3 regions of the Companilactobacillus ginsenosidimutans genome follow, and region 3 is predicted to be linked to each of the others. Evidence: predicted binding sites of a transcription regulator. Region 3 holds the regulator's gene; each other region holds the start of a gene.
What was found. The regulator LexA, encoded in region 3, represses DNA repair genes until DNA is damaged. The targets are predictions, from matches to a motif close to CNAACANNTGTTNG.
Positions count from the first base shown of each region.

Region 1 (10,703 bases), 1.1 Mb from region 3:
TCACAACTTTATATTGAATTGATCCGTGGTGAAAATGCCGATAAGATCAAAGAATTTTATCCAAATGAACAAGATTTATTTGATGACATTGAACAAGCTTATCATGATGCAATTATTGCATTTTACGATGAAGGTGCACGTGTAATTCAACTCGACGACTGTTCATGGGGACTATTCCTCGATGAAAACTTTCTTTCAACTTCTGATGGAAAAGCATATGCAGATTCTGGCATTCAAGATATCCTCCTAAACCTAAATAATGGAGCACTTAAAGATTTGCCAGACGACTTGACCATCAATACTCACGTCTGCCGTGGGAATTATCACTCTGATTTTGCTTTCTCCGGTGGTTACGGACCAGTTGCTGACACACTGTTTGCTAAAGAAAATGTTGATACATATTTCTTGGAATACGATTCAAACCGTTCTGGTGGTTTTGAACCTTTGGCAAAAGTTTCTGGAGATAAAAATGTAGTTTTAGGATTGCTTACTACTAAATCCGGTAAACTTGAAAATCGGCAAGATATCATTGATAGAATTAACGAAGCAAGTCAATATCTACCGCTAGACCGTCTTTGGTTATCAACTCAATGTGGTTTTGCATCAACCGAAGAAGGAAACGTTCTGACTGAAGAACAACAATGGGATAAACTAAAACTGGTTAAATCCGTTATTGATGAAGTTTGGGGTTAAAAAAGATTGAAAACGTTTTCACAATGTGCTATAAAGGACATAGGGACAGAATATATTATCTATGTTTGGAGGCGTCAATTATGTGGAACGTAGTAGCAGATATTTTTAACGGAATTGTTGACTATACATTAAAGTTTGACTGGGGGTTCCACGACGACGAAGACAAAAAGTAACTTACAATTCCGTAAGACAAATGTAAGCAGAACAAATTTCGATTTAAACTAAAAAGCTTTAGTATTTTTTTCAGGAGGAAGTTATCAAATGAAAAATCTACTAAAGTTTTTATTTATTTCTATATTAATTGTTGGGGGCTCCTACGTTGGCGCATGTCTCTACACTAAAGATCGAACTGACCAGTTCTCACAAGCATTAGGCCAATACAACTTTTTAGTTAAACGAGATTCTTGGTATGTCAAAATTGACAACAGCAAGGGTGCTGATGAAGATGGCTATGGCAATTATGAGTATGATTTGAAGAGTTATGACTCTGAGGGTGAGCCTCACCAGGTGAAGTTTACTGGGATGGGAAAGCTGAAGCAAGGACACTACTTGAAGTTGGATACTAAGGGTGCATATGTTTATTCATATGAAGAGGCATTCAAAAATAACATGCCGCGTGCGGCATACGATAAACTGGCAGCTGAATAAGTTGCTTGCTTGATATCTGGTGGATAGAGGTGAATTGCCGTCTGGAGGTGGAGTACGACGGGCGGCGGAACGCCATGGGTTGAAAAAAAGCCGAAGTGCGGTCTTTTTTTACAACCTTTCACTAAACCTCGGCTTATGGCCGAGCTAAGTGAAATATCACGGCTGGCTCGCCCGTCGTACTCCACCTCCAGACTAAATCCAGCTCTATTCAGATATTTAAGCAGAATTTATTAATTCGACAACTATCGATTCCTTCTTGGAATCGATTTTTTATTATTTGGTATTTCCGATTAATCACGTATTTCCCCATGAGCATATTTTTTAAATCAATCTCAATCTAATTCACAATTCGCTTATTAAAAAAAAACGCCTTCCGGCGTTTAATGTTTTTATCTCTGTAGTCCTGGCAATTGCCATACTCCATTTATTCTGAGAACGTCATCCATGATGGCGTTCTTTTCTGGTGTCTTTACTTTATGAAGGATTGACTTGTCATCTACTGCTGCTACTTGTGTTAATGCTGGTTGTTTTGCTTTTGTTGTGGCTGAATTTTGTACGATTCCTTCAGCCATGTTGAATAATAGGAATGCTCTTCTCATGTGACTTGAACTTGTTATTAGTGTGGCACTTGTTGCTTTTTTCGTGTTCAAATCTCTGATTGAGAATAACGCATTTTCGACTGTATTAGTTGATAAGTCTTCTTTGACGATTCTGTTCTTATTGATTCCTTTTTTAACTAACCATTTTTTCATTGCAGATGCTTCTGTGACCCCGTCCTGAGGTACTCCTCCTGAAACCATGATCTTTGATTTAGGATATTTTTTGGCTGCTTTCAATATTAAATTCAATCTGTCTAACATTGTTTTTTCCATTTTACCGTTCTTGCCTAGTGCATATCCCAGCACTACAAAATAATGATTGCTGTCTTTTGGTAAATCACTAGCAACTTTAGTATTTATATCCAATTTATCAATATCATCAGCTTGTTGAATTGCATTTGTAAATGTTTCTGTTTTTGTTGGGTTTTGAGTTTGAAGCTGGGTGATATTAGTATTGTAAGTTTCATCGTCCCCTGATGCGTGGGCAAAAGCTGCCAACTTCAAGCGAGCGTTATAATTTGTAGGTTTCTCATTTAAAATATTTTTCCAAATATCATTAGCCTTAGAATTTTTATCTTCCATTCTGTAAGTCGAAGCCAAATCCATTTGTAAATTTGTATCTTGAGGATCAATCTTGATAGCTTGTTTGAACAAGTGCTCCATAATTCCGAAGTTACTCTTAATCGTAACGCCCTTAAAGATTTTCTTTTCGTTCTTCTTAAGCTGTCCACCATTCCAATAATAATAAATAGCAGTATCCTTCAACTCAGACAAACGCTGCTTAGTAGGCATAGTAGATTGAACGTTTTGCTCAACCTTCTCAGCCTGCTTTTGAGTAGTAACAGCAGCTTGAACCGGTGCTGGCACGATGAAGCTTAATATTATTGCTGAAAAAAGAATTTTCTTAGAAATTGTCATAATAATTCCCCCAATTATTTTATTTCCAAAATCAAATTAACAGATTGTGCAAGCGGTAACAATCTTTAAAGCTGAACTTTAATTAAACTTAATTTTAGATGGGGTTGGTGGGATAGAGGTGAACTGCCGTCTGAAGGTTCCGTACGACGGGCGGCGGAACGCCATGGGTTGAAAAAAAGCCAAAGTGCGGTCTTTTTTTACAACCTTTCACTAAATCTCGGCTTATGGCCGAGCCGAGTGAAATCTCACGGCTGGCTCGCCCGTCGTACTCCACCTTCAGACTAAATTCAGCACTATTTGAATTTTGAATAAATGTATATATACACATATATTGATTTGTATTTACTGTGTAGAAGAAAACATCAATATGAGTTGAGCACAAATAACTTTTGATCAATTTTTAATTATCAACGATGATAGAGATACCTCTTACTTAAAAATGAGGTCATCCCGCGTATAGCAGTGAAACTCCGGGCCCACCAAAAAAATTTATTGTTTGCATCAAACCTAGTTCGCAGGGTAGTTTCGCCGGGGGCTCAGCCGTGGAATTTTCGTTAGCTTGCCATGGGGCAAGGTTAGGAAAAATGCGAGTTTTGACAACCTTGATTGTTCGTTGGCATAGCCAACTTTATAACTGTTGCGCATGAGCTTCAGCTCATACGTTCCATTAAATCGCATCACAGCGTTCCAGCCCCCGCCGAAACTACCCGGAGGACGGAAGTGAACCAACCACCAATCAAAAAAAACTGCAAAAAAAAAGCATAACCGATTAAGAATAATCAATCATGCAAATAATAAATTATTTAGCTGCTTTTTCGTCGCGACTCTTTAAAAACTCGATAACTTTTTGTGTGTCTGAAAGACGTGCTTCAGAGTTCTTAGCATTTACGGGACGGCGGTGACCTGTGTAGCCTTTATGTGTATTTTGTGACATCTAAAATCCCTCCTCCCTTTCTTTTAATTTCTTAATATCAACCATACCATTATAAATGGATAGGAAGAATTATTCAACAACTATTTTACTTGCTTATTGTACCAAATCATTTTTCAATGTCTTGATTTTCTTCTAATCCTTTAACAACACTTAATTTTCCAGGTGTTATTTTGAATAACTTGTTTTTATTGTAAAACAAATTATTGGGCTTTTACTAGTTTAATTTCTCTGATGTTTGGAATGACAATCGAAGTTTCGTCGAAAGTCACCCGCCCTTTTTCAGAATCGATTTTTTCAAAAGTCCCTTTGACATGTTCGTAATAACCTGAATATTCATTGAAGTAATTAACATCCACTACGGTTTCAGTATGGGCTTGTAAATATTTTATTTGACGGTTAATTTTTTGTTCTTGAGTTTCATCTGAATATTTTTTCTTTGAGTACATTTCCGTCTTGTTTTTGATCAAATCATTAAATCCTTCAAGGGCACCAAATGGAGCAAATTGGAAGGCTCTATCACGTTGATTCATTGGCAAATGTCGTTTAGATGGTTGATATGGTAAATCCATAATATCTGCGTACGATGAAGTGTCATTGAATATCTTTTTCTCGATTAATTTCTTCTCATCCATTATGCGTGATGACCTCCAATCTGGTTGTTCCGCTCTTTAGTGGTCGAACCTTCTTCCAAATCGGAAGCCTTTAAAATGACATTGCGATTACCGAATCGTTTTTGTAAATCCAAAATAGTCTCCTGAATCTTGTGATCGCGGGCACGTTTTTCTTCGGCAACTTTATCTTTTACTATTTCTTCTTCAGGATTTCCAAATAAATTAGTTTGAGTAAATTTAGGCGCGTGTTTAACCTTGTTTTCATCAACCAAATGATTTGCAGTTACGGTCACACGGCGGATAAGCATCTTGTTATCGACGATATTTTCATACATTGAAATAAATATGTGCCGCAATTCAGTTTGAGAAGATGTTGGAACTGTTAGCTTAGTGGCTGTGTGAGCAGGCTTTGGCGTTTTTCTTCCATACCAGTCTTCCACCAACTTGCCACTAAAACTTGTATTTACCTGCAGACTAGTTATGTCATAATCGATTATCAAACCAATTCGATTGGATAAAACTTTTTTCTGAACTAAATCTAGCGCTAGAGTGTCACTCATTCCTCTCACAATTTTCAAACCGTCATCATAAGAAGTTGGCTTCATCAATACTTGACTGGAATACAATCCATGATCATCTGAACGATACTTCTTAATGTCCTCAAGTGTTGCCGTCTCGTGACCCCAGGCGTGATCGATTAACAATTCAGCATTTTTACCGAATTCGTGATACAAAATCTCTTCATTATATTCATCTGATAAACTTCCTAACGAACATCGTGCAATATCACCCATCGTGTTCAAGCCTAGCTTCTCTAACCTTGCAGCATAGCCTCTTCCAACTCGCCAAAAATCCGTTAATGGTTGATGTGCCCACAATAATTTGCGGTATTGTTGCTCATTCATTTGAGCGATTCTTACCCCATCTGTATCAGCGGGAATATGCTTTGCCACGATATCCATCGCAACTTTTGCTAAAAACAAATTTGTGCCAATTCCTGCTGTGGCTGTAATACCGGTCTCAGATTGAATTTGTTGAATAATAGTTTTCGCCAATGTATGTGGTGTGACATCATGTTGTTTTAAGTAGTCAGTTACGTCCATCAACACTTCATCAATGGAATAAACGTGAATATTCTTGGCCTCGATAAATCGCAAATAAATTCCGTAAATCTCGGTACTCTTATGCATGTAAAAATTCATTCTTGGTTTAACTACTTTGTATCCGATTCTCAGTGATTGTGAGTTTAATAAATGCTGACGGTTAATTGAAGAATATTTTGTCAAATGAGTGGATACTTTATCAGCTCGTTCACGGTTTAATTTTCTAACGATTTGTTCAACTTGAAAAAGCCTAGGACGGCCTGGTATACCAAATTGCTTCAACGCTGGAGACACTGCCAGACAGATAGTTTTGTCAGTTCTGGAATTATCCGCCACGACTAAATTTGCGTTCAGAGGGTCCAAATCATGGTCAATACATTCAACGGATGCGTAAAAAGATTTTAGATCAATTGCCATGTACGTTCTTTTGTTCTCAATCATCCGTGGACCCTCCCATCATTAACGTCAAAAAAGGTGCAATCAGCTGCGCCCGTATATTTAAGAACTTATGTTCGATAAAAATATTATACCATGCAGACAAATTATTTTGTCTCCAAAAGTTTCAATTTTTACCAAATTTACCCGTACATTTTCACAAAGTTTCTGCTATATTGGAAACAGAGCCAATTTGGCAATTCTTTGGGGATTAGAGGGGTTCAATCTTGACCGCAAAACATTCACGCCTGCGAGCCATAACATTCATTCTCGTAGCATTTATGCTCGGATGTAACGAATTCATGGTCGTTGGTATACTTTCAAACATCGCACAAAGCTATCACGTAACACTTTCATCGATTGGTATCCTAGTTACCGTCTTTGCACTGGTTTACGCCATCAGCACACCAGTTTTAACCACCATGACCAGCCACTGGAATCGGCGAAAATTATTATTGGTATTAATTGCAATTTTCTTCGTCAGCAACACGATGACAGCAATGGCTCCGACTCTTGGTTGGTTATTTGCAGCCAGAATTATGACCGCCTTAGTCGCAGGAACTATTATTACCCTAGTAAACCTTTTTGCCAGCATTGTGACGCCAATGGATAAACGTCCAATGGTCATGGCTTGGGTTGGTGCTGGATTTAGTATTGCCTCTGTTGTTGGTGTTCCAATTGGATCTGCAATCGCAGCTTGGATCAGTTGGCACGCCAGTTTCTGGATGGTGTCTGGGCTGACACTAGTCGTCTTCGCAATGTTGGTTTGGTTGTTGCCAGATGAAAAACCAGAAGTAACCGGCAGCATCGTCGAACAATTATCACTATTAAAGGACCATAAGGTTCTTTTAGGGATTGGAATTACAATCGCTGTAATGGCTGTCCAATACACCTTCTATACTTACATTCGTTCAATCATAACGTCTGTGCTTGGCTATAATATCACCACACTTAACTGGTTGTTGTTGATGCTTGGAGTTATGAGTATTATTGGTAATCAAATTGCTGGAATGGTTGCGAAAAATAATGGATTCAAAAAACTTCCATACGTCTTCTCGCTCTTGATTATTTTCTGTCTACTATTAGGAGTTGCTCTCAAGAGTTCAATCTTAGGCATCGTCGTTCTGGCAATTTTATGTACTTTAGTAATCATTTACGGAACTACTATTCAGCTGGGATTCATGGATGAAGCCCTAAAGAATTATCCACAATCACTTGCACTCGCAACATCGTTAATATCAATTTTTGCCAATGTCGGAATTTCTCTAGGATCTTTATCAGCTTCAACAACCGTTCGATTCTTAAGTTTAAATTCAGTTGGTTACATCGCCGCAATCTATGCGGTTGTCGCCTTACTTCTCTCTCTTAAATTACGTCAAAAAACTAAAAATGACTTCAATTAAAAAACGCACTGTAGAATTTTTTCTACAATGCGTTATTTTTTTACTTTTCTGTAACGTCAGCACCCTTGTCTTTAACTCTGAAGGCAATAATGAAGCCTAGAACAGCTAAAACAAATGTAAAGATGAATCCGTAATGTGCACCTTGTGTAAAGGCTTGCGCGGCTGAATGACCACCATTTGAGAAATAACTGTTTTGACCAGTACTCAATAACATTGTGGCGATACCAGTTGCAACGGCACCAATAACTTGTTGGAAAGTATTAATAATAGCTGAACCATCAGCAGATTGGAATGCATCAAGTGAGTTCAATCCATAAGTTTGTGATGGAGCCATTGCCATTGGAACACCAATCATAATAATGATGTGGGCTGCAATAATGTATCCAAGTGAGCTGTGAACGCCACTGAAAATAAACATTAATGCACCAATAGCAGAAAATATAAATCCTAATCTAGTTAAAATTTTTGCACCCATTTTATCGTAGGCACGGCCTGCTAAGAATGATACTAAAGCGTTAACTAAACCACCGGGTAGAAGAACTACCCCAGTTAAAGCAACAGCTACTCCGAGTCCATTTTGAATGTACATTGGAAGTATGTACATAGCTGAAAGTGTAATACCAAAATCAATCATAACTAGTAATGATCCAGTTACAAATCTAGGTGTTTTCAACACTTTGAAATCGAGTGTTGGAGTTTTAGCGTGTAATTGTTGTCTGATATAAACGACTAGTAAAACTAATCCAACAACTAAAGCAATCAAAGCTAAGGTCATATTCTTGGATAGGAAACTAATTCCGAAAACGATTAATCCAAAACTGACAGTTGATAAACAGATTGCCAACCAATCAACTTTTGGCTTAGTGACTTCGAAAACGTTTGTCAGATTCTTTTCCATAAATGCTAATGCAATTAATAGGAAGATGATGAATGACCAGAATATCCATCTCCATGAAAGTACACCGAGAATAATTCCGACAAGTGTAGGTCCGATAGCTGGTGCAAACATGATAACCAATGCTGCTACACCAAGTGCGGCACCAAGTTTGTTAGGTGGGAAAATTCTCATGGCAATTGAGAACATTAGTGGCAGGATAATTCCGGTTCCGATACCCTGAATCATACGACCAGTAAGTAGGATTGGGAAATCAGGTGCTAATGCAGCAACAATTGATCCGATGATGAAAATTATTAATGCGGATCTAACTAATCCCCTGGTTGAAAAATGTTTTGTCAATAAACTTGAAAGTGGCAACACGATGGCGATTACTAGCATGTATCCAGTAACCAACCATTGTACGGTTCCAGTTTCAATTGAGAAAGCCTTCATAATTGATGGCAATGCGATGTTTAGTGATGTTTCACTTAACATTCCGACAAATCCACCAATCAGAACGCCCATTAATGCTAGAAATGGGTGTTCTAATTTTGTATTTATTTTATTTTTTGTGGTAGTGCTCATAAAATACCTCCGTTTTTGTGGCAACGGTAGATTAATATACCAGATTTTTGGTTTTCTCGTAAGGATTATTTTTATTTAAACGTTTTCAATTGATTTTAGTTTAAATTCTATATGGTGGTAAAGTTCCGGTTCCGGAAGAAAATCGATTTTTGGTCTGGAATGTAGCTGGGACACTTGGAGCCTTTTCAAAGTACGAAAAGTCTTCAAGCTGCCCCTTTCACTAAGCCGATAGGTTCACTCGACTAAGTGAAATTTAGCTACTGAGACCAAATCGATTTCCTTCCTCCACCTGTATTTGTGCTCTATTTGGAGTTACTAATAATTCTTACTATTTTTGTGTGGATTGGTGCTTTCCTGTTTTGTTGGTGATTCTTGCAAGGTCAAAATCAATACCTTAAGAGACAAAAACACGGACTCTGCCCTTTGGGCTTGTCCATGTTTTTCTTATTTGACATTGTAATTTTTTCTTTCGTTTTTCTACTTGACTGTCACGTTAAGGTACAGTTTATAGTTAAACTATGCTGAACTTAAGCAAACTAAATGTTGAAGAGGTTATTATAAATGCCACATACTAATAAAAAATTTAATAACGTTAAAGAATGGCTTGGGGTTCCTTATGGTACTGCTGATCGATTCCAAAAAGCCCAAATTGTTCCGTTTGATTCTAACTCTGAATATAGCCAAAGTGGTCCTGCTTCTATGCAATTGACGGATCCTGCTTTTTTAAGTTCTGATAAGGGTGAGAGTGAAGATTGCTTGAATCTTAATATTTGGGCTCCTGATAATGTTACTGAGAAACTACCTGTTGTTGTTTACATTCACGGTGGTGGTTGGACTTATGGTGCTAATTCTCAAGACACTTCTGACTTATCTGGGTTAGTTGCTAGTGGTAAAGTTATTGGTGTTTCGCTTAATTATCGTCTTGGACCTCTTGGCTGGCTTGAGTTATCTCAATATGGTGGAAAATTTAAAGACGCTAGTAACTTGGGACTGCAAGATATGGTTCTTGCTTTAAAATGGATTCACCAATATATTGAATTTTTTGGTGGTGACCCTAACCAAGTTACACTTACAGGTCATAGTGCTGGTTCATTTTCACTTTTAACACTTTTAGCTGTACCAGAAGCTGATGGATTATATAATCGTTTGGCAGCATTTTCGGGATATGCCGCACGTTACATTCCAGCTTGGTGGGCCGAAGAATTAGCCGATAAAGTTTTGAAAAATCTAGACTTATCTTCACCTGAGCAATTACTAACTGTTGATCCTAAATCATTAATGGATGCGACTAACAAAGCTTTGCCAACCGATGTTTTGAAACGCGGTAATATTGATACACTTTCAATTGGTATTGTTGAAGATGAATTTTTACCAAATGGCGTGCTGAAAGCTAATCCGGCTGATGTTATTAAAAGTGGAGAACATAAAGATATTGACTTGATAATAACTTCAACAACAGCGGAAGCCAGCTGGTATGCTGCTAACTTGCCAGATAATATTGATCCAAAAACAATCGAAGCTGTGATTGATGAAATGGTCTATGATTGCCACATTCCACGTAAGCAAGCTGAAGCTATTGCCGTACATTGTGGAGCTGGCAAAGATTCACCAATGATTGTCAGAACTCGTTTCTTTACAGATTATAACTTCACCATACCAGCTATACGTGAAGCTCATGATCATGCTCAAGCTGGCGGACGAGTTTATCAACTAAGCGTTGGCCCAGTTGAAGGTTCTCCTGCTTATCATGGTACAGATATGTACGGTATCGTCGGCCAAACTGCACCTGATGCTAGCCAAGAACAACTTGATCGTGATGGATTTATTAGTCAAACATTACTCAATTTTTCTACTGATCAACATGAAAAGTTATGGTCACCAGTGAAACCAGACCAAT
Region 1 is NZ_CP012034.1:2,109,725-2,120,427, reverse strand. It holds gene ABM34_RS10605 (5-methyltetrahydropteroyltriglutamate--homocysteine S-methyltransferase) at 1-693, shown strand, start outside; gene ABM34_RS10600 (YxeA family protein) at 955-1,341, shown strand; gene ABM34_RS10595 (YdcF family protein) at 1,731-2,858, opposite strand; gene ABM34_RS13495 (hypothetical protein) at 3,658-3,792, opposite strand; gene ABM34_RS10590 (hypothetical protein) at 3,993-4,424, opposite strand; gene ABM34_RS10585 (Y-family DNA polymerase) at 4,424-5,947, opposite strand; gene ABM34_RS10580 (MFS transporter) at 6,169-7,344, shown strand; gene ABM34_RS10575 (DHA2 family efflux MFS transporter permease subunit) at 7,385-8,806, opposite strand; gene ABM34_RS10570 (carboxylesterase family protein) at 9,368-10,703, shown strand, end outside.
Region 1: ABM34_RS10585 (Y-family DNA polymerase) is a predicted target of LexA. The motif match lies at 6,008-6,021, and genes of this name have one in related genera.

Region 2 (10,703 bases), 300 kb from region 3:
CCACAGTATGTAAAACATACCGTAATAGTGTAGCACGTGATTTTAACTATAGCAATATAAAATTATTGTTTATCTACGTCGTCAAAACCAACTTCGGCATTAGTCATACGACCGAACATATCAACTTCAACTTTAAGTTTCATGTGTTCAGCATCAACTTCTGTGACTTTACCGCTCATCTTAGCAAAAGCACCATCAATAATAGTTACTGTTTCACCAACAGTGAAGTCAGTATCGTGGTCTCTAGTAGAAACGCCAAGATCTTTCAAGATGTTATCAATTTCTTCTGGTAATAATGGTGCAGGCTTACTACCTGAACCGTGACTGCCGACAAATCCTGTAACACCAGGAGTATTACGTACAACGAACCATGATTCATCAGACATAACCATTTCAACAAGAACATATCCTGGGAAAGTTTTCTTCATCTCAGTCTTTTTCTTACCGTTCTTTACTTCAGTTTCTTCGTCTTCAGGAACAACAGCACGGAAAATGTAATCTTCCATACCCATTGATTGTGCACGTGATTCTAGATTTTCCTTAACTTTATTTTCGTATCCAGAATAAGTATGTAGAACATACCATTGTTTTTCGCCAGCTTCAGCCATAATTTCCTCCAAAAAAATATCAAAATAAAAAACTTCGAACGACGTTCGAAGTTTTCTGCTTGTTCATATAGTATCAGATTTTTGTCATACTTACAATTACTTACCCATAAAGAAGGCTTGTAGAATTGCAACGATAGCCCAGTCAACTAATGCAAAGAAGATAGCGTACAGCAATGATGTAGCAATAACAGTCCAAGTATCTCTTCTGTTTTCTTTCCATGTTGGCCAAACAACCAATTTCATTTCTTTATTAACACTGCCAAAAAATTTAAATAGTTTCATTTGATCCTCCAAATTAACGTGTTTCTTTATGTAATGTGTGTTTGCCGCAATGCTTACAGAACTTCATGACTTCAAGTCTTTCAGTTCTATTTGGATTCTCAGTAATCGTATAATTACGAGAGCCACAAACGCTACATGCGAGCGCAACTTTTCTTAGTCCCATATCATTTCTCCACAATCTTCCGCCTTATAGCACGGTTTATGTCCTTATAATTGTATCGTTTTGATTTAAAAAAGTCCACACAAAAAATATTTATTAAAAGGTGGTAATCCTTTTGCGGATTTTGGACTTGCATCGACTAGACGCTCGTTGCAGCTGGGTGTTATTACATCGATGAGCCATACAAGCTTCTTCAACCGTAATATCTCCAATGATAATTTGAAATGCTGCAAGTTCGAGATCACTCATGTCCTCAATTAGTCGTTCAAAGTTTTCCAACATATCACTAATGGCTGGTGCTGGTTGACTTAGAAAGTCCAAAAGATTTTCTCTTGTCCTAATTAAATCCTCAAAAGAAAACGCATCATTGTTTGCTTGGCGCTTGGAAGCTCTTTGTGCCCTAATCAAAGATACAATGTGATTATTCAATCGCATCTTAAAGAAGTTGGCAAATTTCGAGCCTTGGCTACCATCAAACAATTTACAAGTCTGTAAACACACAATAAATGATTCCTGATACCAATCATTTCGATCGTAGCCATTCAACCAATATAGCTTATACATCTTATCAATCATCGGTTGATATTTTTTCACTAAATATTGAAGGGCTTCTGAATCATCGTAGTCTCTGACTTGTACAATTAATTCAATTTCTGTTTTTATTCGCATGTGATTAATTCTGTGTATATTTTCTTAAAAACAAGATTACCATTGTATTAATAAGTATTAATACCGAACGTGTGTTTACAAAAAAACAGTTACCAAAAATTGGCAACTGTTTATTTTATTTCATAAGTTATTCGTTTCTTGAAGCAAATGCTTGGTACAACATAACACCAGTTGCGACACTAGCATTCAAACTTTGCACGTGTCCAACCATGGGAATACTTAGAGTTTCATCGACTTGTTTTTGTACAAGTGGTGATACTCCTTTCCCTTCGTTACCGATGACTAAAGCAATTGCACCTTTGGCATTCCATTGACGATAGTTTTTACCTTCCATGGCTGTACCAAAGATCCAAACATTTCGTTTCTTTAAATCATTAATCGTGTTAACTAAATTGGTCACACGAACTACTGGAACATGCTCAATAGCTCCAGTTGAAGTTTTAGCAACAACGGCTGTTAATCCGGTTGAACGATGTTTAGGAATAATAATTCCATCCACACCAACCGCATCAGCAGTACGCATGATTGATCCTAAATTATGTGGATCTTCAATTTTGTCGAGAATTAGGATAAATGGATCTGTCCCCTTCTTTTCGGCACTTTTAAAGATTTCGTCCAATTCAACATATTGGTATGGTGCAACATAAGCTGCAACACCTTGGTGAGTTCCACCGTCAGAGATTAAGTCTAGCTTGCTCTTTGGAACCTCTTGTACTATCAAGCGGTCACGTTTGGCAATCTTGACTACTTCTCGTACGTGCTCACTAGTTAAATCTTTTTGAACTAAAACTTTGTTGACACGTTGATTAGCAGTTGGTGATTTCAATAATTCAACAACTGAATGGTGACCAAAGACTAGTTCACTTTCTTCTGAATTATTTTGCATTCGTTTCACCTGCCTCAACTTTTTTAATACAATAATTAATTAATTCTTCTAAGCGTTTTTTATCGCCGGTAATGTCCAAATAGCCCATCACTGCCTCAAATCCTGTTGACATGTGGTAAGTCACTACATCAGTATTTTTGGCTTTCGTATACTTTTTGGCATTACGACCATTTTTATAAATCCTAACTTCTTGATCAGATAAAATATCTTCTTCAATCATCAGATTTATCAAGGATGCTTGAGCCTTGGCCGAGACAAATTGTTTCGACATGTATTGAAGTTCATTAACTTTGGTTTTCCCAGTTTCAAGAAGGTGTTCACGAATATATACTTCATAAACAGCATCCCCAAGATATGCCAATGTAACTCCATTTAGTTGTTCAATCTTAATCATTTAAATGCCACCGTGTTCCCTGCGGCGTATCTTCAAGAATTACGCCCATTTCTTTTAATTTATCACGTAATTCGTCACTCGTCGCAAAATCTTTATCAGCACGAGCTTGATCACGTTGGTCAACCATTGATTGAATCTCGTCGGATAATTCCTTTTTGTCATCAAATGTGACACCCAAGATTCCAGACAAGTCTGAAATTGCAGTCAAAATAGCTTCAGCATTTTCTTTGTTGACTGAATCTTGGCTGCTGTAATTATTAGCTAGACTCACCAACTCAAAAATTGTCGTCAATCCATTTTGAACATTAAAGTCATCATTCATGGCAGTCTTAAATTCTTCAACAATTTTAGCAATTTGTTCGTCAATTGTTGCGTCCTTTTGACCATTAGCATCATCAAGTCTAAAACTCAAATTGTTATAAGCAGTCTTAATTTTATCCAAATTATCGGCAGCTTTTTGCAGGTTGGCCTTTGAATACTCAAGTGGACGACGATAATGTGTTGATGATAGGAAGAAGCGAATCACCTGTGGATCAGTTGTCTTAACTAAATCATGAACGGTCACAAAATTACCAAGTGATTTACTCATTTTCTCGTTGTTCTCAACAGTCACAAAACCATTGTGCATCCAATAATTAACGAATTTTTCACCTGTCTCAGCCTCAGATTGGGCAATTTCATTTTCGTGATGAGGGAATTCAAGGTCTTGACCACCACCATGAATATCAAAATTATTGCCGAGATATTTGGTCGACATAACTGAACATTCAATGTGCCAACCTGGACGGCCCTTACCCCAAGGAGAATCCCAGTTAATTTCACCTGGCTTAGCTTTTTTCCAAAGCGCAAAATCAATCGGATCTTGCTTCTTATCAAATTCAGCTTCACCAATATGTTCACTGGCACCTTGAACTAATTGATCAATGTCCATGTCTGAAAGTTTGCCGTAATTTTTGAATTTACGGGCACGATAAAAGACATCCCCATCTGATTCATAAGCATAACCCTTATCTATCAACACTTTTACAAAGTTAATGATTTCTGGAATGTTGTCAGTCGCACGAGGATTAACTGTTGCACGTTGAACATTCAGTTCATCAATATCTTCGTAGAAAGCTTTAATAAATTTATCGGCAACTTCTGGGACGGTAATATTTTCTCGAGCAGCTTCTTTAATCATCTTGTCGTCAACATCAGTAAAATTAGAAACAAATTTTACATTGTAACCAATATATTCCAAATAACGTCTGACAGTGTCAAAAGCAACGATTGAGCGCCCATTTCCAATGTGAATATAGTTATAGACTGTGGGACCACAGACATACATATTCACTTGATTAGGTTGAATTGATTTGAATTCTTCTTTTTCTCGTGTGTATGTATTAAATATTTTTAGCATCTATATCACCCTATATAAAAAGAGGTTGAGGCAAAACTTAGTTTTCCTTCAACCTCTTGTTTTGTATCAAGAAACGATACTTCTATTTCATTTGATCTAAAGTTTTATCAATATTCTTCAAAGCTTGATCCTTACCGAATAACTCAATAGCTTCGGCAATTGCTGGACCGTGCATTGTACGTGTTGTAGCAATTCTTGCTGGCATGTAAAGTTTTCTACCTTTAACACCAGTATCTGCTCTAACACCTTGAATAGCAGCCATAATTTGTGTAGCTGTAAATCGTTTAAGATTTTCTAACTTGCCACGCAAGTCTTCAATTGCCTTACGCGCATCGTCGTCTTTCAATTCTTCTTGTTCATCATCAGTTAAGACTTCTGGTTGTTCAAAGAAAACATCTGAGAGATCAACGATTTGTTGAGTAAAGCTCATTTGTGGCATATACAATTCAGTCAAGTGTCTTACCCATTGGATTGTATCTGTGTCAGGATTTTCTGGAATACGTTTTGCTGTGATTAAGTTTTCAAGAACTAAATCAGTGATTTCTGAAACATCAGCGTTCTTAACGTATTGGTTATTAACCCATTCCAATTTCTTTTGGTCAAACTTAGCAGGTGATTTACTCAAACGCTTTTCATCAAAAATCTTGATAAATTGTTTACGGTTGAATAATTCATCTTCACCAACTGGTGACCATCCGAGCAATGTAATGAAATTAAACATTGCTTCCGGAAGATATCCTAATTCACGATATTGTTCGATGAATTGTAGGACTGATTCATCACGTTTACTTAGTTTCTTACCTGTTTCAGTGTTGATAATCAATGTCATGTGACCGAATTTTGGAGCTTCCCAGCCAAGTGCATCATAGACCATCAATTGTTTAGGAGTATTGGCAACGTGATCATCACCACGCAGAACGTGACTAATCTTCATCAAGTGGTCATCAACAACAACCGCAAAGTTATACGTTGGCATACCATCACGTTTTTGGATAACCCAGTCTCCACCAATAGTATTTGAATCGATAGAAACACTGCCTTTAACAATGTCATCCCACTCGTATGTCTTACCAACTGGAACGTGAATACGGATAACTGGTGTTAAGCCAGCATCTTTAGCGGCTTGAATCTTTTGAGCTTTTTCATCTTCACTCATTCCAGCAAATTCATATTCATAATGAGGCATCTCACCATTTGCTTCTTGTTTTTCACGCATAGCAGTGAGTTCTTCTTCTGTTGTATATGATTCGTAAGCGTCACCTTTATCAAGAAGTTCTTGAATATACTTTTGATAAATATCTTTACGTTCTGATTGACGATATGGACCATAATCTCCACCAACATCGGGACCTTCATCCCAGTCAACTCCGAGCCACTTAAGGTTTTCAAGTTGGCTTTGTTCGCCACCTTCAACATTTCTCTTAGTGTCTGTATCTTCGATACGGATTACGAATGTTCCTTTATGACTACGTGCAAATAGGTAATTGAAAATTGCAGTTCTTGCATTACCTATATGTAAATGTCCTGTTGGACTTGGTGCGTATCTAACTCGAATATCATTATTTGCCTTGTTTGCCACTTTTACGTTCTCCCCTTTTACGTGTTGTATTACCTGATTTGTTATCCGTTGGCTTCTTCGGATTCTTTTCTTGGATACCATTAAACGAATGAGCAGGTTTAGCAAATATCATTTTACCAGCATCTGTTTGTAATGCACTAGTAACGACGACATCTAGTGATTTATTAATGAAATATTTACCTTCTTCAACAACCACCATTGTTCCGTCTTCAAGATATGCTACACCTTGTTCACGCTCGGTACCTTCTTTTATAACTTTAACAGTCATAGTCTCTCCTGGCAAAACCATAGGTTTCAAGACTTTGGCAAGTTCGTTAATATTCAAAACTTTAACATTCTGAAATTCACTAACCTTGTTTAAATTATAATCGTTTGTCAAAACTGCACCACCAATTTCTTTGGCTAATTTCAGCAGCTTATTATCAACTTCCGGAATATTGTCATAATCCCTAGTTGTCGTTTCATATTTAATGGTTTGATCCATTCTCATTTCATTTAAAATGTCTAATCCACGACGACCACGTTCACGCTTTTGATTGTCGGACGAATCTGAAATCAATTGTAATTCATGAACAACAAAATCAGGAATCATAATTTTACCTTCCAAAAATCCTGTCTGTGCCAATTGGTGAACACGTCCATCAATAATAACTGATGTATCCAAAATTTTGTAAGGGTAAAAATCTTTCTCAGTTGAACGTTCAATTATCTGACCGTCCTTATCAGCTTTTTCATTTGACTTGTTCTTTCTGGTCAAAGAAAAACTGCGCCAATCATTTCTTCTAGTCGTACCAATTCGAAATCCGATGAATCCGAAAATGATCATAAGGATCAAAGGAATAATAGTGTTGAATATTAATGATGACATCATATAAAACGGAATCGAAATGATATTTGCTAGAATCAATCCTCCAATAAGGAAAATAGCTCCAAAAATAATGTACTGTGGTGAACGCGAACCAAGACTTTTCTCGATTCGAGCATTTAAATTGTTAATTGGTTGGACGAAAGGAAATGAAAAGAAATAAAAAATAAGGCCACCAGTAAGTCCGTCGACATACCCATTATTAACAATACGTTGATCACCCATTCCGGTTGCGCGCCAGAGATAAGGTAAAACAGTCACTCCGACCGCAATACCAATCAATGCAAAAATTGCATTAACTAAAAATTTGCGCATATAGCACCTCCTAATTAAAAACTTTATTCATAGCTTCAGAAACGGTGGTAACACCAATAATTTGAATATTTTGGTCTTTTACCCAATCTCCAAGGTTATTTTTAGGAACAAAAATACGTTTGAAGCCCAATTTCTCGGCTTCATTAACTCGCTGGTCAATTCGATTTACACGTCTAATTTCACCAGTAAGTCCTACTTCACCAACAAAACAATCGGTTGCAGAAATACCAAGATCTTTATAACTTGAAGCAATCGACATGGCAAGTGCAAGATCAATTGCTGGCTCATCAAGTTTGACACCACCAGTTGACTTCAAATAGGCATCTTGATTTTGCAACATTAAATTACCACGTTTTTCTAAAACAGCCATAATAACTGATACTCGATTATGATCGAGGCCAGTTGCAGTTCTCTTGGCATTCCCAAATATTGTTGGTGTAATCAAAGATTGTATCTCAACTAGGATTGGACGTGTACCTTCCATAGATACAACAACCGCTGAACCATTCGTATCTTTAAGTCGCTCTTCCAAGAAAATTTCTGATGGATTGTCAACTTCAGATAGCCCTTTAGTCTGCATCTCAAAAATACCAATTTCATTAGTTGATCCAAAACGATTTTTGACCGAGCGAAGGATACGATAACTGTGATGAGTATCCCCCTCAAAATATAGCACTGTATCAACCATATGTTCCAATATCTTAGGACCAGCAATTGCGCCACCCTTTGTTACATGTCCAACAACGAAAACTGTAATGTTTTGTTGCTTGGCTATATTCATCAATTCAGCTGTAACTTCACGAATTTGTGAAACACTACCAACGGCCGATGATATCTCCGGTTCATCCATTGTTTGAACGGAATCAATAACCAAATAATCGGGTTTGATTTCATCAATAGTTTGGCGAATGTAACTCATATCGGTTTGTGGATAAATAAATAAGTCATCCCCACTGATATCAAGTCTGTCCGCACGCATCTTAATTTGTGACGCACTCTCTTCACCAGAAACGTATAAAACTTTTCCACCAGACTTTTGTAGTTGTCCCGATACTTGTAATAGTAATGTAGATTTTCCAATTCCCGGGTCACCACCGATAAGTATTAGAGAACCTGGAACAATGCCACCTCCGAGAACACGATTCAACTCTGATAAATCAGTTTTAACTCGTTGTTCCTTTTCAAAGGCGACATCATTTAATCTAACCGCTTTGGTTTCCAGATCACTAGTACGACGGCTAGGCGTAGCCTTTGGTGACTCTACCCGCTCGATTTCCTCAACCATTTGATTCCATGAACCACAATTTGGACAACGTCCCAAATATTTTGGTGAAACGTATCCACAATTTTGACAGACAAACTTACTTTTTGATTTTGCCAAGTACTTAATCCTCTCTACTTAACACCAGATGAGCCAAAACCGCCTTGGCGTTCTTTAAGACCACCAATATCATCGTCAGTTGTTAAATACTTAATAAATATTCCTTGGGCGAGTCGATCACCCTTTTTAATATGAAAGTCTTTTGGGAAAAAGTTGATCAATTGAATAAATAATTCTCCCTCATTACCGTCATTGTTATAGTAGTCAGCATCAACCACACCAATCCCGTTTGGAATCGACAAACCACGTTTCAATGGATTACTTGAACGGCTGGCAATAATCAAAACTTCATCATCTTGCATATATGCTTTAACCCCAGTTGGTACTAAAACTGGTTTAATTGCTTTTTGCACTTCTTCGACTTTTGCGTCATCCATTTTACCCTTTGTAAGTAAAAACTTGATAACATTTAGAACTCCAAATTTCCAAATAGAAGGAACAACAAAATCTTCGGCACTCTCAATATCGTATCCGGCAGCTTTCTTGGTTTGTCTGACTGGTAAATTAATGTTTTTATCTTGATATTTCTCAACAATTTCAAATCCACGTTGTTTTGACAAAATATGGTCTCCTTTTTAATCCTAGTTACTAAAATAATATCATTTAAACATTGGTAATACACTGACTTTCATTAGTTATTACGGTAAGATTAAGATAAATATATTGATATTAGGAGGCTTTCTATGGAGATGAGACACGGTGAAAACCGTTTTTACCTTTTTGACACAGATACACACAAAGAAGTTGGCGAAATTGTGTATTCCAAAGTTGAAGATAACATTATTTCAATTGACCACACACGAGTTGATGAAACTTTTCAAGGTCATGGATTTGCTGGCAGGTTACTGAATTCAATGTTGGACTATGCTGATTTGAATAATTTGAAAATTGTTCCAGTCTGTGAATATGCCAAGGTTGCGTTCAAAAAACGCCCAGAAATCAGATTTTTGTTAGCTGATAATTATCAAGAACTACTTAAAAAACTCGACAAGGAGGAACAAAAATAGTGAATCAAGACGAACTTAAAAAAGCAGTCGGGGTAAAATCCGTAGATTTCATTCAAAGTAATTCAGTTGTAGGTTTAGGAACCGGTTCAACGGTATATTTTATGATAGAAGAACTTGGTAGGAGATATCAAGCTGGCGAGATCAAGAATATCGTTGGTGTTTCAACTTCATCACGTTCACAAAAACAAGCTGAGGGGCTCGGCATTCCTATGAAGGATTTGAACGAAGTCGACCATATTGATTTGACCATCGATGGTGCTGATCAAATTGACAAGAACTTCCAAGGAATCAAAGGTGGCGGTGCTGCCCATTTACTTGAAAAAATGGTTGCCACAAATTCTCACAAAAACATTTGGATTGTCGATCAATCTAAGATGGCGGACCAACTTGGTAGCTTCCCACTTCCTATTGAAGTAATTCCATTCGGTTGCCAAAAAACTTTTGATGACTTAGCCAAAGAAAACTTGAAGCCTGAATTTAGATTAGATGAAAATGGTGACCGAGTTTTGACACACAACAAGAACTACATTATTGACCTTAAAAATGGTGTAATCGAACATCCCCACATTTTGGCTGATTGGTTAGATCACCAAGTTGGAATTGTTGCACACGGACTATTTCTTGATATAGTAAATACTGTAGTTGTTGGTTATGATGACGGCCCAAAAGTCATCGACAACATTAGATAATTAAAGAGGAGACTATTTTATGACGAAGGAAATCACATCAAAAGAATTATCAGATTTTCAAAAAGCATTCGAGGACACTCCAGGTTCTTCTGCTATTAAAAATGCCGTCGCAAATAACGGTATTTATAAATCAAGTGAAACTCTAGCATCAAAAATTGCTATGGATCCAACTTTCTCAGTTGAAATTGAAACTGGTTCAGTTGCAGATCAAAAGCAATCCGGTTTGTGCTGGGTATTCGCTGCTTTGAATACTATGAGACACCCTATCCAATCAAATTTCAAAATTAAGGGATTTGAACTTTCTGAAGGATACATGCTTTTCTGGGATAAACTAGAAAAATCTAATTTCTTCTATGAAAACGTAATTAACACAGCTGCCCTACCAATTGGCGACCGTAAAGTTGACTTCTTAATGACCACACCTCAACAAGATGGTGGTCAATGGGATATGGTTATGGCGCTTGTTGAA
Region 2 is NZ_CP012034.1:953,359-964,061, forward strand. It holds gene nusG (transcription termination/antitermination protein NusG) at 63-608, opposite strand; gene secE (preprotein translocase subunit SecE) at 705-890, opposite strand; gene rpmG (50S ribosomal protein L33) at 904-1,053, opposite strand; gene ABM34_RS05090 (sigma factor) at 1,147-1,719, opposite strand; gene rlmB (23S rRNA (guanosine(2251)-2'-O)-methyltransferase RlmB) at 1,847-2,605, opposite strand; gene ABM34_RS05100 (Mini-ribonuclease 3) at 2,595-2,999, opposite strand; gene cysS (cysteine--tRNA ligase) at 2,992-4,398, opposite strand; gene gltX (glutamate--tRNA ligase) at 4,481-5,977, opposite strand; gene ABM34_RS05115 (PIN/TRAM domain-containing protein) at 5,958-7,157, opposite strand; gene radA (DNA repair protein RadA) at 7,168-8,538, opposite strand; gene ABM34_RS05125 (dCTP deaminase/dUTPase family protein) at 8,553-9,098, opposite strand; gene ABM34_RS05130 (GNAT family N-acetyltransferase) at 9,222-9,545, shown strand; gene rpiA (ribose-5-phosphate isomerase RpiA) at 9,545-10,234, shown strand; gene ABM34_RS05140 (C1 family peptidase) at 10,254-10,703, shown strand, end outside.
Region 2: ABM34_RS05090 (sigma factor) is a predicted target of LexA. The motif match lies at 1,784-1,797, and genes of this name have one in related genera.

Region 3 (10,703 bases):
TTTCGATTAACAATAAAAATTGTCGTCTAAAAGATATCAATGAAATTTTTATGGATTCAGGAATGGGAAAACAGTCATTTTCAATTATTTCTCAGGGTAGAGTTGAAGAAATCTTTAATAGCAAGCCAGTCGAACGTAGAAGTATTATTGAAGAATCTGCTGGTGTCTCGTTGTTCAAACAAAAGAAACAACAGGCTGAGAACAAGCTTGAGGAAACAACTGATAACTTACATCGAGTTTCGGATATTGTTTCAGAATTATCTCAACGGGTTGAACCTTTGAAGAAACAAGCTAGTATTGCACGTGATTATCAGGAACAAAAGGGTAAATATGATGCTTTGTATCAACAAATCCTTGCTCTTGAAATTAAGGATTTGGCCGATCAAAAGTCTGGAATTCAAAAAGAAATTGATGAGGTCAAAGCCAGCCTTAAAAATATTGATAATCAAGTTAAACAATCAAATCTTCAAGTTAATCGAAATCGTGAAGACGTTAATCGAATAGTATCTAGCATTGATACAAAACAAGATCAGTTAGTATCAACAACCAGAGAATTAGAAAAATTGAATGGACAGATTGCTGTTTCGGATGAGCGAAATGGATTTAATGCATCAAGTAAGAATTCCATCAGCGAAAGAATCTCCAATTTATCAACTGATAATCAAGAAAAGAAATCTGATTTGGAAGATAGACAAAAAAAACTCTCTGATTATCGGTCACAGATTAATTTGCTTTCAAAGCAAATTTCTGAAATTAAACAAATCCAAGATAAAACTCCAGAAGAATTAAATAAGAGTATTTCGGATGCAAGGGATAATTATGTAAATTCACTTCAAGAGCAAGTCTCCAATTCTAATGAACAAAAATTTTCTAATAAGCAATTGACCAGAATTGCCTCACAATCAGCTGACCAAGAAAAACGTTTGGCTGAGGTAGTCCGCTATTTGAATAATTCAAATGTCAAAATTACTCAAGTACGAGAGGAAATAAAAAAGTTAGATAATGAAAATGAGGATTTGGTTAGTAAAAGTCAAAAGCTCGAACATTCCATGCAAAAGATTACCGAAGAAGGTCAAAGTGAGAATTCGGTTTATCTGAAGCTGTTGGAAAATGTTCAAGAAACTAAGGCAAGAAAAAATGTTCTGGAAAATATGGAACACGAACATGCCGGATTTTACGATGGTGCAAAGAACGTTTTGAATAACAGTACAGAAATTGGCGGTATCGTTGGTGCCATTGCTGAATTAATCGAGGTTCCGCAGCAATATCAAGTTGCTATTGAAACTATAGCTGGGAATCAACTTCAATCCATTGTTACTAAAAATGAGGAATCCGCAAAAAAAGGTATTAATTATTTACGTACAAATCGAGGGGGACGTGCGACTTTTCTGCCTCTAAGTATTATCAAGCCAAGAAATATTTATTCCACAGATTTAGACAAAGTAAAAAATGTTGATGGCTATATTGGGATAGCTGCTGATTTAATTAATTTCAAATCAGAAGTTAGTAATGTTATAAAAAGTATTTTAGGCAATGTTATCGTCGCTAGAGATATTAATGCCGCCACCAGGGCATCCGCCGCGGTTGGTAGAAAATATCGAGTTGTAACTATTGATGGTAACGTCGTAAATGCTGGTGGATCTATGACTGGTGGTCAACAACGTAGATTCAATAGTAGCATTTTAACGCGTAAAGAAGAGTTAGATAGTTTAACTGAAAAGCTTTCAAAGCAAGAACACGATATTGATGAGAAACAAAGAAGCGTTCAAAGGTTACGTGAACAACTAATTCAATTGCGTAAAGAAAATGAATCAATTAGTGATGAGTTGAAGAAATATACGGAATCAAAGAACCAACTTGAGAATCAGCTTTCTAGCCATAAAAATGAACAAAAGCATTTGCAAGAGCAACAGGAAGCATTGCAATACAACCAGAAACGTACTCAATCAGAACGTACAGATATCGAAAATGAATTGCAAAATCAAGTTGAAGCTTCAAAAACACTTAAACAGTCAATTGCTGATTTGCAAGTAGATATTGAACACAAACAAAAAGTACTTAATGACTTTGATTCTGAACAAGAAAAAACCAATAAACAGATGCAAGAGTTACAGACTCAACTTGTAGTTGTCAAAAGTAACTTTAAAAATGAATCAGATCAGATTAAACGACTAAAATCTGAAATAAGCGAAAACAATGAACAATCTGAAAGTTTACAATCTCAATTGGAAGCATTGAATTCAGAACGACAAAAGCTTGATACAAACAATTCGGCAATTAAGGAGCGAGTCCAGTCATTAGACAAACAGATTCAAACCATTAAGTTGGATTTGCAAAAGCTCCAAACTGAGAGAAAAACCAAGTATGATGAATCAGAACGACTGAATCAGGAAGCACAAAGAAATTTCGATTTGCAAAAATCAGCTTCTGATCAACAAGAGAATTTGGCTATTAAGTCCACGAAGCTTTCAAATGATATGAACGGCAGACTTGATGTATTATCAGAGCAGTACCAAATAACTTATGAGGCAGCGATTGCTGAAATAAAAGAAGACAATATTGACACTAAACAGCTTAAACATGATGCACATCTTTTGAAGATGGGTATTAAAGAGCTTGGAAATGTTAATATTTCCGCAATTGACGAATACGATGCAGTCAAAGATAGGTATGAGTTCTTAACTTCACAACAAGATGATTTGGTTAAAGCTAGGAAGCAATTGCTTGATACAATGTCTGAGATGGATAATGAAGTTATTACCAGATTCAAAAAAACATTTGATGATGTGGCAGCGGCATTTGAGGTTATTTTCCCAGAAATGTTTGCTGGTGGTCGTGCTAAACTAGTACTAACTGAGCCAAACGATATGTTGGCGACGGGAATCGAGATTATTGCACAGCCACCCGGGAAGAAATTCCAACGTTTAAGCTTATTATCTGGTGGTGAAAAGGCATTAACGGCAATCACATTACTTTTTGCAATTATTAAAGTTAATCCAGTGCCATTTTGTATTCTTGATGAAGTTGAAGCTTCGTTAGATGATGCAAATGTTTATCGTTTTGCTAATTATTTAAATCGTTATGATGACAATACTGAATTTATCGTAATAACCCACCGTAAGGGGACGATGATGAATGTTAATCGGCTATACGGGGTTACAATGGAAGAATCTGGTGTATCCAGGGTTCTAACTGTTGAGATAAAGGAATAGGAGTAAACATGGGACTTTTTGATAGGATTAAAAAAGCCTTTTCTGGCAATGATAAAGAAGATGAGAAGAAACAAAATGAAGAAGTGAATGAGGAACAAACTGATCAACAGTCCAGTGATCAAGTTAGTCCAGATGATACTTCTGTGGTTGAAGAAAAGCCACAAGCAACTTCAAAGTCTGAAGATGATAAAGACGAGGACGCTAATGCAAAAAAATCCGAATCTGAAATTTCTTCAGAATCGAATGAAGAAACTGAATCAGATTCAAGTGTAGAAAAGTCTAACGACTCAACAAAGCTTGAGGAGGAATCAACTGATTCAGAAGTTTCAACTTCGGATTCATCATCAACCGAATCTGTAGAAGATAAGTCTACTGAAACACAACCTGAAGAAACCGAAACAAATGTTTTAGAAGAAAATGATACGCAAACAACTGAAGATGCCACTGATGGATCTGTACAAGAATCTGAAACTAATTCAGATGAAAAAGATGATGTCAAAGAATATGACGAAGGATTGAAAAAAAGCCGTACATCTTTTAGTGCTCGTTTCAACAAATTCCTAGCTAACTTCAGAAGTGTCGATGAAGAGTTCTTTGATGACCTTGAAGAGCTACTCATTGAATCTGATGTTGGATACGAAACTGCGATGAGAATTTCGGATGAACTTCGTGAAGAAGTGAAACTGAAGAACGTAAAGAAGCGTGCTGATGTTTCTGATGTCATTGTCGAAAAATTAGTTGATATGTATGATGAAGAAGGTAAAGAAGAAGATAACACTTTACACTTCAGTCAAGATAAGAATCCTACAGTGTTCTTATTTGTCGGGGTTAACGGTGCCGGAAAGACAACTACCATCGGAAAATTGGCTCATAGGTTCCAGTCTCAAGGTAAGAAAGTTCTATTAGCTGCGGGTGATACATTTAGAGCTGGAGCGATTGAACAACTTCAGGTTTGGGGAAAAAGAGTCAATGTTCCTGTTGAGGCCAAAGCTGCTCAAACAGATCCGGCGTCAGTTGTTTATGATGCTGTTCAACGTGCAATTAATGAGGACTTTGATATACTGTTGGTTGACACTGCCGGACGTCTCCAGAATAAGCAAAACTTGATGCGTGAACTTGAAAAAATCAAACGTGTCATTACTAAAGAGTTGCCAGATGCACCGCAGGAGGTCTTACTGGTACTAGATGGTTCAACCGGTCAAAACGCATTAAGCCAGGCTAAACAATTTAATGAGACTACCAACGTTACTGGAATTGTTTTAACTAAGTTAGATGGAAGTTCCCAAGGTGGGATTGTACTGCCAATTCGAAATGAATTGCATTTACCAGTTAAATTAGTAGGATTAGGCGAGCAAATGGACGATCTGCGTGATTTTGACGCTGAGAAATTCATTTATGGATTGTTTAAGGACTTGATTGTCGATTCAGGTGAATAAAATGGATATGAAAAAGACGAATGAGATAAATTTGTTGTACAATTTTTACCATACGTTACTTACGAGTAAACAAGACAAATATATGAACTTATATTATGTTGAAGATTTTTCATTAGGTGAAATTGCCGAACAGTTGCATGTCTCAAGACAAGCCGTGTTAGACAATATTCACCGGTCCGTTTCTTCGTTGGAAAGATTTGAGAAAGAACTTAATTTAATTGATAAAACTCAAGAAATTGATGATATTGCAAATGAATTAAGTAATCTAGTATCAAATAAATATTCGAATGACAAAGAATTACTTGCTTTAGTCACTCGTATTTCAAAAATAAATGAGATGTAATAGGAGTTAAATATGGCTTTTGAAGGTTTAAGCGAAAGACTTAATAAAGTTTTTTCTTCTTTAAGAGGAAAGGGTAAATTATCTGAAGACGACGTCCGTACTGTGATGCGCGAAGTTAGAATGGCTTTGTTAGAAGCTGATGTTAACTTTGATGTTGTTAAAGACTTTATTAAACAAGTTAGAGAGCGTTCATTAGGCGCTGAAGTTATGGATAGCTTAACTCCATCACAACAAGTCGTAAAAATTGTTGATGATGAGTTAACTAAACTCATGGGAACTGAAGCTGTTCCGTTAAATAAAGCTCCCCATATTCCAACAATCATCATGATGGTTGGTCTCCAAGGTGCTGGTAAAACTACTACAGCTGGTAAACTTGCAAAATATTTAATGGCTAATGATAAAGCTCGTCCATTATTTATTGCAGGGGATGTTTATCGTCCAGCTGCAATTGAACAATTGAAGACTGTTGCTGAACAAGTCGGTGCACCTGTGTATGAAGAAGGTACTGACAAGAACCCAGTTGATATTGTTCGAAATGGATTGGCTAAGGCTGCTGAAAATAAAAATGATTATGTAATTATTGATACTGCCGGACGTTTGGAAATCGATGAGAAATTGATGGACGAATTAAAGCAAATCAAAGAATTAGCGCAACCAAATGAAATTTTATTTGTTGCTGATTCAATGACAGGTCAAGTTGCAGCCAAAGTTGCTGCTGGTTTTGATGAGCAACTCGATATCACCGGTGTTGTACTTACAAAACTTGATGGTGACACTCGTGGTGGTGCAGCGCTATCAATTCGTGCTGTAACTGGAAAACCAATCAAGTTTATTGGTCAAGGAGAAAAACTTGACCAACTAGACGTTTTCCATCCTGATAGAATGGCGAATAGAATTCTTGGTATGGGTGATATGCTTACCTTGATTGAAAAAACTCAAAAAGAGTATGATCAGAAGCAAGCAGAAGACATGGCTGAAAAAATTAAGGCGAATAGCTTTGATTTTAACGACTTTATTGATCAAATGGATCAAATTCAAAAAATGGGTCCACTCGATGAAATTATGAAAATGATTCCAGGTATGGCAAATAACCCAGCCTTGGCAAATGTTAATATTGATGAAAAAGATATTTCTCACCTGAAGGCCATTGTTTATTCGATGACTCCGAAGGAACGAGAAGATCCAAAACTTCTAAACCCTTCTAGAAGACGTAGAATTGCTGCTGGATCAGGTCGTTCTGTTCAAGAAGTTAACCGTATGATTAAGCAATTCAAACAGTCTCAAGATATGATGAAACAAATGAGTAAGGGTAACATGAACGGTATGGATCAACTTATGGGGAATGGTGTCCAAGGGCGTCTCGGTAAGATGGCAATGCACTCCATGGTACGTAAGCAGAAGAAAAATAAGAAGAAACGTTTAAAGAAAATTAAGCGATTCAAGAGTAATTAAAAAAAACGGATGGGTGTAAAGTTTTTTCCTTTACATGCTATCTATTTTTGTGTATACTAACAAAGTTAAGAAATTTCAGGAGGACATACAATGTCAGTTAAAATTAGAATGAAACGTATGGGTAGTAAATTAAGACCTTTCTATAGAATCGTTGTTGCAGATTCACGTGCTCCACGTGATGGCCGCTTCATCGAACAAGTTGGTTACTACAACCCAATCTCACAACCAGAAGAACTTAAGTTAGATGATGACAAGATCATGGACTGGTTACAAAAAGGTGCACAACCTTCAGATACAGTACATAACTTACTTAAGAAACATGGTTTGATGCAAAAGTATCATGAAAGCAAGTATACAAAATAATTAAGACGATTAGGATCAGATAAAACTTGCTTTTATCATGGTCCTATTTTCTTTTAAATGGAGAATTAAATGTCAGATAAACTATTTCGTGTTGGCAAAATAGTCAATACTCATGGTATCAAGGGTGAAGTAAGAGTTATTTCTATCACTGATTTTCCTGAGGAACGATTTAAATCTGGTTCCAAATTGATTATGAAATCAAAAGCTGGAAACAAAGAATTTACTATTGAGTCGTCTCGTAAGCATAAGAATTTTATTCTATTGAAATTCAAAGGATTCGATAATATTAATGACGTTGAACAATACAAAGGTAACGAGTTGTTTACTTCTAATGAAATAAAGCCTGAGTTGGCTGAAGGTGAATTTTTATATAGTCAGATTGTTGGCTTGCCGGTTGTTGATGAAAAGCTAGGCGAAATTGGTAAGGTGACAGAGATTATGGAATTGGGTCCTAACGACGTTTGGGTGGTTAAAGGTCCAAAGTATGATGAAGTACTTATTCCGTATATCGAAGATGTAGTAAAAAAAGTCGATATTGATAACAAAGTTATCAATGTTGATCTTCCGGATGGATTGATAGACTAATGGATATTTCAATATTAAGTATATTTCCAAGAATGTTTGATGCTTTGAATGAATCTGTAATTGGCAAAGCTCAAGAAAAAGGGTTGCTCAATTTACAAGTAATTGATTTCCGTGACTTTACAACTAATAAGCAGCATCATGTTGACGATACCCCTTATGGTGGTGGAGCGGGGATGCTTTTACAAGCTCAACCAATTTATGATGCGATGAGTTATTTGGAAACGGAGAATCCTGGTAAAAAAAGGGTCGTTCTTTTAGATCCTGCAGGTAAAACATTTGATACAAAAATGGCCCAATCATTTGCAAAAGAAGAGCAGTTAGTATTCATTTGCGGACACTACGAGGGCTTTGACGAGCGTATTAAAGATTTAGTTACTGATGAGGTGTCGATTGGGGACTACATTCTCACAGGTGGAGAATTACCTACAATGAGTATGATTGACGCTACGATGCGATTTGTTCCCGGTGTTCTCGGTAATAATTTTTCAGCAGAGGAAGAGTCGTTCTCGCATGGATTACTTGAATATCCACAATATACCCGTCCAGCCGATTTTCGTGGTAAAGAAGTACCAGAGGTATTAACAAGTGGTAATCATGAAAAAATTAGAATTTGGCGTTTAAAAGAGTCGTTGAGAAAAACTTTAATAAGACGTCCTGATTTGCTCGAAACTATTGATCTGACAAAGGAAGAAGAGAAGTTACTTCGTGAAATTCGTTCAGAAATGTAGTTTACAAGTAATCACAAATAATGTAGTATATTAGAAGTGTTTAAACACAATTAACGATATTCCGCTGTGTATTAGATAAAGATATGTATGAGTGTCGGATAGGGAGAAAAAATTAATGAAGCCATTAATTCAAGCAATTACAAAAGAACAATTACGTTCTGACATTCCAGAATTCCGCGCTGGTGACACAGTTCGTGTCCATGCTAAGGTTGTTGAAGGAACTCGTGAACGTATTCAGTTATTCGAAGGTGTCGTAATCAAGAAACACGGTACAGGTATCAGCGAAACTTATACAGTTCGTAAGATGTCAAGTGGTGTTGGTGTTGAAAGAACATTCCCACTTAACACACCTCGTGTTGATAAAGTCGATGTTGTTAGATATGGTCGTGTACGTCGTAGTAAACTATACTTTCTTCGTGATCGTACAGGTAAAGCTGCACGTATTAAAGAACGTCGTCGTGACATCTAGTCATGACAATTTAAAAGACTTGCATACGCAAGTCTTTTTTTTGTGTCCAATTGTCAAAAAAAATCACACCAGATGGTGTGATAACGTTTAGAATATTTGAGGTCTATAAAGACCAACGACTTTACCGACGATTTCAACATTTTCTAAGATAATAGGATCCATGGTATCATTTTCCGGTTGAAGTCTATAGTGCCCATTCTCTGCGTAAAATCTCTTACATGTGGCTTCAATGTCTTCAGTCATTGCAATGACGATTTCACCATTGTTTGCGGTATTTTGTTCATGGACAATAACTTGATCACCATCTAGGATACCAACGTTGATCATACTTTCGCCATGAATTTTGAGCATGAATAATTCACCAGAATCACGTGATAAGTCAGGTGGGATAGGGAAAGTACCTTCAAAATCCTGTTCTGCGGAAATTGGTTGTCCAGCTGCAACTGTACCAATAATAGGAATCTCTTTTGATTTTATACCTATTAAATTAAGCCCTGAAATTGTCAATTCAAGTGCACGTGGTTTAGTTGGATCTCTTTGAATATATCCTTTTTTCTCTAAGCGAGATAAATGACCGTGGACAGTAGAAGTTGAAGAAAGATCAACTGCTTCACAAATTTCACGAACCGTTGGCGGATAACCATGTTCGTCTAAGTAGTCGTGGATGCACTCAAGTATTTGAGTTTGTTTTGATCCTTCGTTTTTTGACATTAGAACACCTCATTGTTAATATCTTAAATAGATTGTATCAAAGTAAAAGGTATAATTCAAACAAGTGTTCGGTTATGGGGTGACAAATATGACAAAGAATGAAACTTTAGTTGAAAAGCTAAATGATTTAGCTCATAAAGCCAAAGATAGAACAATTACCAAAGAAGAAGAAGAGGAGCAACGTGCCCTTCGTAAAGAGTATTTGGAAAACTTTAGAGCAGGTTTCAAATCCCAAATTGAAATGATGAGAGTATTCGATAAAGAGGGAAAAGAAGTTACACCTGAAAAAGTTCGTAAAATTCAAAGAGAAAAGGGTCTAAGAGACGATTAGACTTTAAATTAGACGTAAATTTATGTAGTATTAGATAAGTATGGAAAGGGTGAGAAGAATATGTGGCCAATAGTTATCGCTGCGATCATCGGTGTGTTAGCCGGAGTCGTAATCGGATTTTTCGTTGCCAGATGGTATATGAAAAAGTATTTTCAAGACAATCCGCCAATCAGTGCTGATATGATCAAACAAATGATGGCACAAATGGGACAAAAGCCTTCACAGAAGAAACTTAACCAAGTTATGGCATCAATGAAAGCACAACAAAAGAAAGAAAAATAATTAATAACTTATTTTATATCCCGATACGAATTTATCGTATCGGGATTTTTTTATATTCATGATAAAATAACAGTAAAATACGAACAATTATTATATTATTTTTTTTATATGAATTTATAAGTCAAAATAAACGAACAATAATAAAAAAATAAACAATAATATACGTCAATTTCTTGATAATGAAAATTAATCTTGTTACACTTTATATATGCTTAAAGGAAGAAGATGGCTTATGACAGATGTAGCAGTAATTATGGGTTCAATTTCAGACTTATCGACTATGCAAAACACAATTGATGTTTTGAAAGAACTCAACGTTAAATATTCCGTACATGTTATCTCAGCACACAGGATGCCTCAAGAAATGATTGATTTTGGTACGAATGCTGAAAATGCCGGATACAAAGTTATTATTGCGGGTGCCGGCGGTGCCGCACACTTACCTGGTATGGTTGCTGCAACAACGAACATACCGGTTATTGGTGTGCCTGTAGAATCCCATGCACTTAAAGGTATGGACTCTCTATTATCAATCGTTCAAATGCCGGGTGGAGTTCCAGTTGCAACCATGGCAATAGGCAAGGCTGGAGCAACCAATGCTGCATTAATGGCCACAAAGATATGTGCTTTAAATAATTCTTCGTATTTAGAATCTCTGAAGCAATATAAGGAAACGATGCGAAATAATTCATTAGAAAGTGGGAAACAATTTGGATAAAATTCATTTTCCAGGGGAGACAATTGGAATTATCGGCGGTGGCCAATTGGGACAAATGATGGCTCAGTCTGCC
Region 3 is NZ_CP012034.1:648,881-659,583, reverse strand. It holds gene smc (chromosome segregation protein SMC) at 1-3,212, shown strand, start outside; gene ftsY (signal recognition particle-docking protein FtsY) at 3,221-4,648, shown strand; gene ylxM (YlxM family DNA-binding protein) at 4,650-4,991, shown strand; gene ffh (signal recognition particle protein) at 5,004-6,443, shown strand; gene rpsP (30S ribosomal protein S16) at 6,534-6,806, shown strand; gene rimM (ribosome maturation factor RimM) at 6,876-7,391, shown strand; gene trmD (tRNA (guanosine(37)-N1)-methyltransferase TrmD) at 7,391-8,119, shown strand; gene rplS (50S ribosomal protein L19) at 8,235-8,588, shown strand; gene lexA (transcriptional repressor LexA) at 8,676-9,299, opposite strand; gene ABM34_RS03340 (DUF896 domain-containing protein) at 9,388-9,630, shown strand; gene ABM34_RS03335 (YneF family protein) at 9,691-9,912, shown strand; gene purE (5-(carboxyamino)imidazole ribonucleotide mutase) at 10,145-10,630, shown strand; gene purK (5-(carboxyamino)imidazole ribonucleotide synthase) at 10,623-10,703, shown strand, end outside.